DNA from 3 places in the Streptomyces sp. CAU 1734 genome. Region 1 is predicted to be linked to each of the others. Evidence: riboswitches for the same ligand, from Rfam matches in the RefSeq annotation. Region 1 holds a riboswitch; each other region holds the start of a gene.

What was found. A riboswitch is a leader RNA that binds a small molecule or an ion and turns the genes downstream of it on or off. The one in region 1 is predicted to bind cyclic di-AMP.
Region 2: it holds a riboswitch for cyclic di-AMP, as region 1 does, so the genes downstream of both, AAFN69_RS20705 (transglycosylase family protein) here and AAFN69_RS12625 (LysM peptidoglycan-binding domain-containing M23 family metallopeptidase) in region 1, are expected to answer to the same signal.
Region 3: it holds a riboswitch for cyclic di-AMP, as region 1 does, so the genes downstream of both, AAFN69_RS17045 (M23 family metallopeptidase) here and AAFN69_RS12625 (LysM peptidoglycan-binding domain-containing M23 family metallopeptidase) in region 1, are expected to answer to the same signal.

What each region holds. Positions count from the first base shown of each region.
Region 1 is NZ_JBDQQP010000005.1:447,332-450,531, reverse strand. It holds gene AAFN69_RS12630 (SGNH/GDSL hydrolase family protein) at 1-455, opposite strand, end outside; gene AAFN69_RS12625 (LysM peptidoglycan-binding domain-containing M23 family metallopeptidase) at 637-1,638, opposite strand; cyclic di-AMP (ydaO/yuaA leader) riboswitch at 1,643-1,798, opposite strand; gene AAFN69_RS12620 (tyrosine-protein phosphatase) at 2,435-3,200, shown strand, end outside.
Region 2 is NZ_JBDQQP010000010.1:185,648-188,847, reverse strand. It holds gene eno (phosphopyruvate hydratase) at 1-310, opposite strand, end outside; gene AAFN69_RS20705 (transglycosylase family protein) at 896-1,609, opposite strand; cyclic di-AMP (ydaO/yuaA leader) riboswitch at 1,613-1,785, opposite strand; gene AAFN69_RS20700 (transglycosylase family protein) at 2,074-2,988, opposite strand; gene AAFN69_RS20695 (cytochrome P450) at 3,148-3,200, opposite strand, start outside.
Region 3 is NZ_JBDQQP010000008.1:100,733-103,932, reverse strand. It holds gene AAFN69_RS17050 (GntR family transcriptional regulator) at 1-214, opposite strand, end outside; gene AAFN69_RS17045 (M23 family metallopeptidase) at 628-1,392, opposite strand; cyclic di-AMP (ydaO/yuaA leader) riboswitch at 1,406-1,567, opposite strand; gene AAFN69_RS17040 (pitrilysin family protein) at 1,823-3,190, opposite strand.

The DNA of each region.
Region 1 (3,200 bases):
ACATGTGCCGTGTACATCGCGATCTTGCCGCGCAGATGGCGCAGCACCGGCACGCCCCGGGTGTCGAAGCCGGTGGTCACCATCACCGTGCCGACGGCATTGGTGAGGTCCGCCACCGCGCGCTCGAAGCGCTCGGCCACATCGTCGGGGTCGCTGCCCGGCCGGATGATGTCATTGCCGCCGGCGCAGAACGACACCAGATCCGGGGCGAGTTCCCTCGCGCGCGGAACCTGCTCCGCGACGATCTGGTCGAGGAGCCGTCCGCGCACCGCGAGATTGGCGTACCGGAACGTGTGTTCCGGCCGGCGGTCGGCCAGCAGAACCGCGAAACGGTCCGCCCAGCCGACATGGGTTCCACCGGGTCCCGGGTCTCCCACGCCCTCGGTGAAGCTGTCACCGATAGCCGCGTACGACCCGATTCCGCCCTCTGTCTCTGTTCTCGAATCGTCTGCCACAAGAACTCATCTTGTCCTTACAGATGTGACCTACGCGACCGTAAGGAGGGGTTGACGGCGGGTGATCTATCCCACCGGTGATTTTCGGCCCACCCGGGAATACTCGTGGGTGAAGACCGATCCCCCCGTACCGGCGGGGGTACGGGGGGATCGGCGGAAGGCGCGGTGGACGCCCGTGGCGTCAGAGGGAGACGCCGTGCCCGCGGAGGTAGGCCAGCGGGTCGATGTCCGTGCCGTAGCCGGAGCCGGTGCGGATCTCGAAGTGCAGGTGCGGACCGCTGGAGTTGCCGGTGGAGCCGGCGAGACCGATCTCCTGGCCGCCGCTCACGCTCTGGCCGGCCGAGACGGCGAGGGAGGAGAGGTGGGCGTACTGCGAGTACTTGCCGTCGGTGTGCTGGATGACGACCTCGTTGCCGTACGCGCCGGACCAGCCGGCCGAGACCACGGTGCCGGGGCCGACGGACTTCACGCTGGTGCCGGTGGGCACGGCGAAGTCGATGCCGGTGTGGTAGCCGCTGGACCACATGGCGCCGGAGACGCGGTAGGAGGTGGTGACGCCGGCACCGGCGATCGGGGCGGTGTAACCGGAGGCGGGGGCGGCGGGCTCCGGCTCGGCCGGGGCCTCGGCGGCGGGCTCCGGAGCGGGAGCCTCCGTGACGGGGTCGGCGGCCGGGGCGGAGGTCTCCCGGGCGGCGGCGGGGGCGGCCGGGGCGGCGGGCTTCTCGTTGGCACCGGCGTTGCGAGAGGCGTCCCGCGAGCCGTCGCGCGAGGAGCGCTCCGCGTCCGGGGTGCCGGCCGCGGCGGCGGAGCCGATGCTCAGCTCGAGGCCGGGGTGGATCAGGGAGGGGTTCCCGCCGACGGCGGCACGGTTGTCCTGGTAGAGCTGCTTCCAGCCACCGGTGACGCCGTGGTCCTCGGCTATGCCCGAGAGATGGTCGCCGGCGACGACCCGGTAGGTGCCCGCCTCGGACTTCCCCGCCGGGGCGGCGGCCGGGGAGCGCTGCTCCGCGACGGCCGCGGCGGGGGCGGTGACAGCGGCCGGGGCGGCGGCCGGCTCGGCGGCCTGTGCGCCGGTCGCGCCGAGAAGCGGAAGCGCGATGGCGGCGCCGCCGGTGCTCGCGACGACGAGGCCGCGGGTGATGGTGCCGGCCTTGGGACGGCGGTGCTTACCCTTTGCGGGCATGGGGTTTTCCTCTCCGGCGCCTGCGAGGTGAGCTGTCGGGTTCGGGCTGGAGATGCCCGGCCGTGCGGCTGCACGACTTCACCCCGAGCCGTCCGGTTGCCCGGCCGACGTACTACCTGGGTCCCCCGCTCCTGCCACGCGTGGATGTCGGTTGGGAATCCGGGGCGGCGGCAGGATGAGGCGGTCCGCCCGGAATTTCCGTGACCGTAGACGAGCGGAGAGGACCGGAACAAGCCGCTCCGCTTCCACTTCCGCCTTCCCCATGATCACCGTGGGGCATCCGCGGTCACTCTCCGTCGAGACCGCGGCGCCAACTCCCCGACCGGCATCGCGATTGCCCCGCCCCGCGACACCCCGTCGCCGCCACACACCGTCACCACTATGATCCTGCTCACGAGCACCGCCCCAAACCCCTTGCAGATGGGGCGCGTTATGCGCAATCCACCAAAGCGCCCATAAATCACAAATGCCTCATTCAGGTGGTGCCGGATCCAGTGACGGGCGGCCCGGCCCGGCACGATCCGGAGGAGTGCGGGCAGAGCGCCGAGGAAGTACGGACTCCTGATCCCGCACCCACGCGCACGGCAGCGCGGCGCGCGCGTGAACGGCGGGGAGTGTGCCGCGAGTGCCGTCGCATGCGCCCCGGGTGTGCCATATCGCCGCAATGCTCCCGTGACACCACGGCAACGCTTCCTCACGCGAAAAGAAAATGATTGCCCGAGGAATCAATGTCGTATCGTCGAGAAAACGCCATGTCGGCGAGGAGCGCCGACGGCAGCGACCCTCAGGAGACTCCGTGACGCAGCAGCTGCCGCAGGTTCCGTCGACCGAGCCCGAGCTGGCCGGGGTCCGCAACTTCCGCGATGTGGGCGGGCTGCCGGCGGTGGACGGCCGGCAGGTGCGGTACGGACGGCTCTTCCGCAGCGGTCATCTGGCCCATGCGACGGAGAGTGACGCGTCGTTCCTGGGCACGCTGGGTCTCCACACCATCTTCGACTTCCGCAACTCCGCCGATCTGGTGCTGGAGGGGCCCGATGTCGAGCTGCCCGGCGTGCGCAATGTGAACATACCGCTGAGCGACCCGGCCGACGGCGCGGAGTTCTGGGAGCTGGTCCGGGCGGGGAATCTGGCGCAGCTGCGGGCGGTCCTGGCGGATGGCCAGGGCGCGGCGCGGATGACCGAGTCGTACCGGTCGATCATCGCCGAGCGGACCGCCGAGCACAGCCGGGTCCTGCACGCGCTCGCCGAGGACAGCGTCCCGGCGCTGATGCACTGCGCGGCGGGCAAGGACCGCGCGGGGCTCTCCATAGCCGTGTCCCTGCTCGCCGTCGGGGTGGAGCGGGACGCCATCGAGGCGGACTATCTGAAGTCGAACGACCCGCACCGCCGCTATCTGGTGCGCCGCACGGACAGCAGCCGTACGGGGATGTCGCCGGAGGTCATGGAGCTGCTCGGCCCGCTCTTCGACGCGCGGGCGGAGTATCTGCGGGCGGCGTTCGACATGATCGGGCAGACCTGGGGAACCACCGAGCGCTATCTGGCGCAGGGGCTCGGGATCAGCC
Region 2 (3,200 bases), on a different contig from region 1:
CCGGGGTGGCGTCCAGGTCGAACATCGCCTGGTCGATCAGGCGCTGCTCGGTGGCGTCGTAGCCGACCAGCTCGGGGCCGATCTGCTCGATGACGGCGAGAACGGCCTTCTCGACGCCCTTGCCCTGGTAGCGGTTGGGGTCGCCGTCACGAAGCTCAAGGGCCTCGAACGCTCCGGTGGAGGCACCGGACGGAACGGCGGCACGGCCGGTGCTTCCGTCGTCGAGGCCAACCTCGACCTCGACCGTGGGATTGCCTCGGGAGTCCAGGATTTCCCGGGCTACGACGACGTCGATGGACGGCACGAGCATCTCCTTCTGGGATGTGACGCATGGGGTGCAGGGTCTCTTGGCCTTGCGGCAAGAGCCTATCCGGCGGCCGGGGGTCTCCTCGCGGATGCCCGCCCCCTGGGACGAAAAAGCCGGTGCCATCCGCGCGGTCCGGGACAAACAACCCCGCACCTACCAGGGGGTAACGAAAAGAACCCCGGGCCCGGCGCGGACAGGGGGAGTGCGCCGGGCCGGGGTGGCCCCTGGGTCCGGCCCCCGCGCGCGGGGGCCGGGTGCCGGGGTCCGTCCGGGCCGCCCTGCGCCGTTCGGGGCGCGGCACGGCCGGACGGACGCCCGGGGTGGGTACGGACCCGGGGTGCGGTCCCGGGGCGCGGTCCCGGTGGGGGTACGGGACAGCGGATCCGGGTGCGGTCCCCGTCGGGTACGGGACGGGCGGGGCCGGTTGTACGGGTGTGGCCGGTGGGGGCGGCCGGTGCGCGGGGCCGGTGGGGGGACGGCCGGTGCGCGGACGCGGTGCGGCCCGCGGGCCCGGTTCGGCCGGCACCGGAGCCGTGGGGGCGCGGTGCGGGCCGGAGCCGGGCGGTGGTGCGGGCCGCCCCGGGAGGGTCAGCTCAGGTCGAGCTGCTGGCCCGGGTAGATGACGTCCGCGTTGTCCACGATGTCCTTGTTGAGCTCGAAGAGCTTCGCCCAGCCGCCGTCGACCTTCTCGGCCGCGGCGATGCTGCTGAGGGTGTCGCCGGACTTGACCTCGTACTCGCCGTCGCCCTTCTCGAAGCCCTTGGCCGCGGGACGCTCGGAGCGGGTGGTCGGGGCCTCGGCGCGCTGCTGCGGCTGGGCCTGGCGCTCCTGCTTCGGCTGGGCGGCCTGCGGCTGCTCCTGCTTCGGCTGGGCCGGCTGCTGCTTCGGCTGCTCCTGCTTGGGCTGCTCGGCGGCGCCGCCGCCGTACGGGGTGTTCGAGAGGCCCACGCCACAGGACGGCCAGGCGCCCTTGCCCTGGCCCGCGAGGACCTTCTCGGCGATCTCGATCTGCTGGGACTTGCTGGCCTGGTTGGCCTGCGCCGCGTACTTGGTGCCGCCGAAGGCGGCCCAGGTGGAGGACGAGAACTGGAGGCCGCCGTAGTAGCCGTTGCCGGTGTTGATGGACCAGTTGCCGCCGGACTCGCACTGCGCGACCTTGTCCCACTCGGCGGCGGTGGCGGCCGAGGCCGAGGTGGCGCCGATCAGCGGGGCGGCGACGGCAGCGCCGGTGACACCGGCGAAGGCGACGAGGCGGACGGCCCTGGACGGACGGCGGTGCTTGCCCTTGCTGGAAAACAGCATGGTGGATCTCCTCACCGACGCCTGCGAGGTGAGCTGTCGGGTTCGGGCCAATGAGTGCCCGGCCGTGCGTCCTTGCGCACGGCTCCACCCCAAGCCGGTGATCCGCCATTCGTCCTGAACGGCGGGGCCGGCACTTACCTTGGGTCCCCCGCTCCTGCCTTCGGCGCTCTCGCGTCGAGTACTCCCCCCGACCGACGGCAGGATTCGGCGTGACGGTCAGCGGTGCCCGCGATGGCGAGCGGTCAGACCGTAATCACAGGGCTCCCCGATGTTCAAAGAGGGAACATCGGGGAGAAAACGCCCATCCCGCCCCTGACCCGATCCATGTTTCCCCAGGTCGGGGGCGGAATCTCCGATTCCGGTGGGCGGGCCGTGCCACTTACCGCAAAGAGACCCTTGTCTCACTTCGGCAAATATGGACAAAATCCCGCGAACCACACCGGTTTCCGGCCCTGCCCCGGGCCCTACTTCGGGTCGAGGGCCAGGCTCTGACCAGGGTGGATGAGGTCGGGGTCGGCGCCGACCTCCTCGCGGTTGGCCTCATAGAGGCCGGTCCACCCCTCGTCGAGCTTCTGCTCCTGCGCGATGGCCCAGAGGCTGTCCCCCGGGCGGACGGTGTAGGTGCCCGGCTCGGCGTCGGCGCCGTCGACGCCCTTGACGACCTCCACCTTCTTCTCCCCGGCGGCGGTGTCCGCCACGGGGGACCGGCCGCCCGAGTCGCCGCGCGAGACATGGCCGGGCTCGGAGCCCCGGGCCGGGCCCGGGCCCGCCGTGCCGTCGCTCTTCGGCTCACCGGTCCCGGTGGGCGCCGCGGACTTCTCCGGGCCGGAGGCCGGCGACTCCGTCGCGGGCTCGCCCCGGTGCTTGCCCGCGCTGGTCCCGGCCCCCGGGCCGGCGCCCTTCGGCGTGCCGGCGGACGGCTCGGCCGCGGTGGATCTACCGGCGGGGGTTTCGGCGGACTTCGGCTCGGCGGCCGGCTTCGGCGCGGACTTCGGCTTGCCGGCCGCGGGGGCCTTGTCCGGCTTCGCCGCATCCGTGCCGGTGGAACCGGTGCCGTTTCCGGCCGGGGCGCCGTCGGTCAGACCCGCTATGCCGGCACAGGAGGCCCATGCCTTGACGCCCTGGGCGGCGAGCACCTTCTCCGCCACGATGATCTGCTGCGAGCGGCTGGCGAGGTCGGCGCGCGAGGCGTACTCCGTACCGCCGTGCGCCTCCCAGGCGGCCTGGGAGAGCTGAAGCCCTCCGTAGTAGCCGTTGCCGGTGTCGGCGCTCCAGCTGCCACCGCTCTCGCACTCGGCGATCCGGTCCCAGGTGGAGGACTCGACGGCGGAGGCGGAACCCGCGCCCAGCAAGGGGATCGCGATGGCCGATCCCGTCACGCCCGCAGCGACGACGAGAGCGGGGGCCTGACGCGGTCGCCGATGACGGCCATTCCCGGAGAGCATGTGATTGCCTTTCACCAGACTGCTTGAGTCCGGGTGAACGTAGCCGCACTCGAACGTGAGTCACAAGTCGGTGCAGCGGAGATCACACGCAGATCACAGATGTGACGGCGCATCAGTTTTCACCGGAGTGAACTCCACCGGAAGGG
Region 3 (3,200 bases), on a different contig from region 1:
GCGCGGTGGGTTCGGCGACGGCGGCACCGGCATGGCGGCGGATGGTGACAAAGCCCTCGGACGCCAGGGTGCGCAGCGCCTCGCGGACCGGGACGCGGGAGACCCCGTAGCGGCGGGCGAGCTGTTCCTCGGCGAGCCGGGTCCCGCGCGGGAATACCCCGGAGACGATGTCGTCGCGAATCGCCGTGCAGACCGAGTGCGCGGGCACGCGCATAACCGAACCTCCGCTTCAATCCGCTGAAAACGCGAGCGAAACGCGGCTGACCGCGTTTGTCCGGTGACTCTATTGCAGCCATCCGGGGTTTCCGGGGGAACAGCGGAAACCATGGATGTCTTTTGGCCGGTCCGGCACGGATGAACCGGGGCCGGAGTCGCGGAATGCCCGGCGCACCCGGGGATCGCGGGCCTGCGCACCCGGGGACCGCGGACCGGCCGCGGGACCGTGCCCGCCGGACATGCGCCGGGCCGGTATCGGCGGCGGGCCGGCGGGCCGGCACCGGCGGTGATGCGGCGGTGCGGCGGTGCCGAACGGCTCAGGGGCGGGTTCCGGGGGTGATTGCCCCCGGAACCCGCCCCTGAGCACTCCCGCCCGGCCGGGAGCGCGGCCCCCGGCCCGCCGGGCCGGTGTCAGATCGCGACGCCGTGCGCCCGCAGATACTCGATCGGATTGAGGTCGGATCCGTACTCCGCCGTCGACCGGGCCTCGAAGTGCAGATGGGCGCCGGTGGAGTTGCCGGACGAGCCCGCCTGGCCGATCTGCCGCCCCGCCGTGACCTCCTCGCCGACCGCGACCTGGATGGAGGCGAGGTGCCCGTACTGGGTGAAGGTGCCGTCGAACATCCGGATCACGACATTGTTGCCGTAGGCGCCGCCCCAGCCCGCCTCCACGACCGTGCCCGTGCCGACGGAGACGACCGGAGTGCCGTGCGAGGCGTGGAAGTCGATGCCGGAGTGACGGCCGGAGGACCAGAGCGAGCCGCCGGATCCGTAGGCCGTGGAGACATGGGAACCGGCGACGGGGAGCGTGAAGGTGTTGAGCCGCTTGCGCTCGGCCTCCCGGGCGGCGCGCGCCTCGGCCTCGCGGAGCTCCTTGGCGCGCGCCTCGGCCTTGCGCCTGGCCTCCTCGGCCTGCCGGGCCGCGGCCACGGCCTCCTGCTTCTGCGCGACGGCCTGGCCGGCGACCTCGTCGGAGAGCGTGTCCGGGTCGGCGGCGAGGATCAGCGTCATCCCGGTGTCGTCGGGAGCGGCCGTACCGGTCTCGGCGGCCACCGCCGTGGTGGTGAGACCGGTGCACACACCGGTGGCGAGGGTGGCGACACCCGCGAAGCCCGCGCCTCTGCGTGTCATCCGGCTCGGGGCACGGTGCTTCCCGGTGGGGCGGTCGAACGCCATGAAGGGGGCGGTCCTTTCCTTCCTTCTCGCCTACCGGGTTAGCTGACGGGTTCGGAGCAGGAAGGTCTCCTACGGGCGTCTCCGCGCTGCCGCGGACGGGCCCGATTCACCCCGGGGGATATGGATCCCCGGCTCCCCTGGCTCGCGCCGGACGGGGACTCGGCGATGACTGTCCGTGCCGCGGATGCGGCGTACTGCGGGCGAACAGCCGGACCGACGCTAAGCGCGCGGCCTTTCGATCACCAAACAGAGATCGATTTTTGTTGCGCATGCCACAAGGCAGACGGGTGAGTACCCCATAACAATCCACCAAATAGGACATAAGCGAGAACCCCGGCATCCATGTGATGCCGGGGTTCCCTCCGGTGGACCGGATTCCCGGGCCCGGTTTCCCGGGCGATCCGGGGCGATCCGCCCGGCGGCGGCTCAATCAGCCGGTGACCACGGTCACTTCGCCGATACCGAGCGCCTTGACCGGCTCGGCGATCTGCGCCGCGTCGCCGACGAGCACGGTGACCAGGCGGTCCTGCGGGAAGGCGCTGACGGCCGCCGCGGTCGCCTCCACCGTGCCGGTCTCCGCCAGCCGCGCGTACAGCCGGGCCTGGTAGTCGTCGGGCAGATGCTGCTCGACCTGGTCCGCCAGGGTGCCCGCGACCGATGCGGCGGTCTCGTACTTCAGCGGCGCGACACCGACCAGATTCTGTACGGCGACATCCCGCTCGGCGTCGGTGAGCCCGCCCTCGGCCAGGGTGCGGAGCACCTTCCAGAGGTCGTCCAGGGCCGGACCGGTGTTGGGGGTGTCCACCGAGCCGCTGATGGCCAGCAGCGAGCGGCCCGAGCCGTCCGGACCGGAGCGCAGCACCTGGCCGTAGGCGCGGACGCCGTAGGTGTATCCCTTCTCCTCCCGCAGCACCCGGTCGAGCCGGGAGGTGAGGGTGCCGCCGAGGCAGTAGGTGCCGAGCACCTGTGCGGGCCAGACGCTGTCGTGCCGGTCGGGACCGACCCGGCCGATCAGCAGCTGGGTCTGCACGGCTCCGGGGCGGTCCACGATGACGACCCGGCCGGTGTCATCGGCGGTGATCGGCGGGATGGGACGGGCCGGGGCGGTGTTTCCCGTCCAGTCGCCGAGGGTCTCGGCGAGCACCGCGTCGAGGTCGACCCCGGTGAGATCGCCCACGATCACCGCGGTGGCGGTGGCCGGCCGGACATGGGCGTCGAAGAAGGCGCGCACGGCGGCGGAGTCGATCCGCGCCACGGTCTCCTCGGTCCCCTGGCGGGGGCGGGACATGCGCAGGGAGCCGGGGAAGAGCTGGCGGTACAGCTCCTTGGCGGCGCGGCGCCCCGGGTTGGCCATCTCGTGCGGGATCTCGTCCAGCCGGTTGCGCACCAGCCGCTCGATCTCGCCGTCCAGGAACGCGGGGGCGCGCAGCGCCTCGGCGAGCAGGCCGAGCGCCTTGGGGAGCCGGGAGACCGGCACCTCCAGCGAGACCCGGACACCGGGGTGGTCGGCGTGTGCGCCCAGGGTGGCGCCACAGCGCTCCAGCTCGGCGGCGAACTCCTCGGCGGACCGCTTGTCGGTCCCCTCGGAGAGGGCGCGCGCCATGATGGTGGCGACCCCGTCGAGACCGGCGGGCTCCGCTTCGAGCGGTGCCTCCAGATTGATCTCGACCGCGACGACCTGCTGTCCGGGCCGGTGGCAGCGCAGTACGGTCAGGCCATTGCCCAGGGTGCCGCGCTCGGGGGCGGGAAACGCCCAGGGCCTGGCTTCCCCGGCCTGCGGCTGCGGGTGGAACTCCATGGTGGTCAAC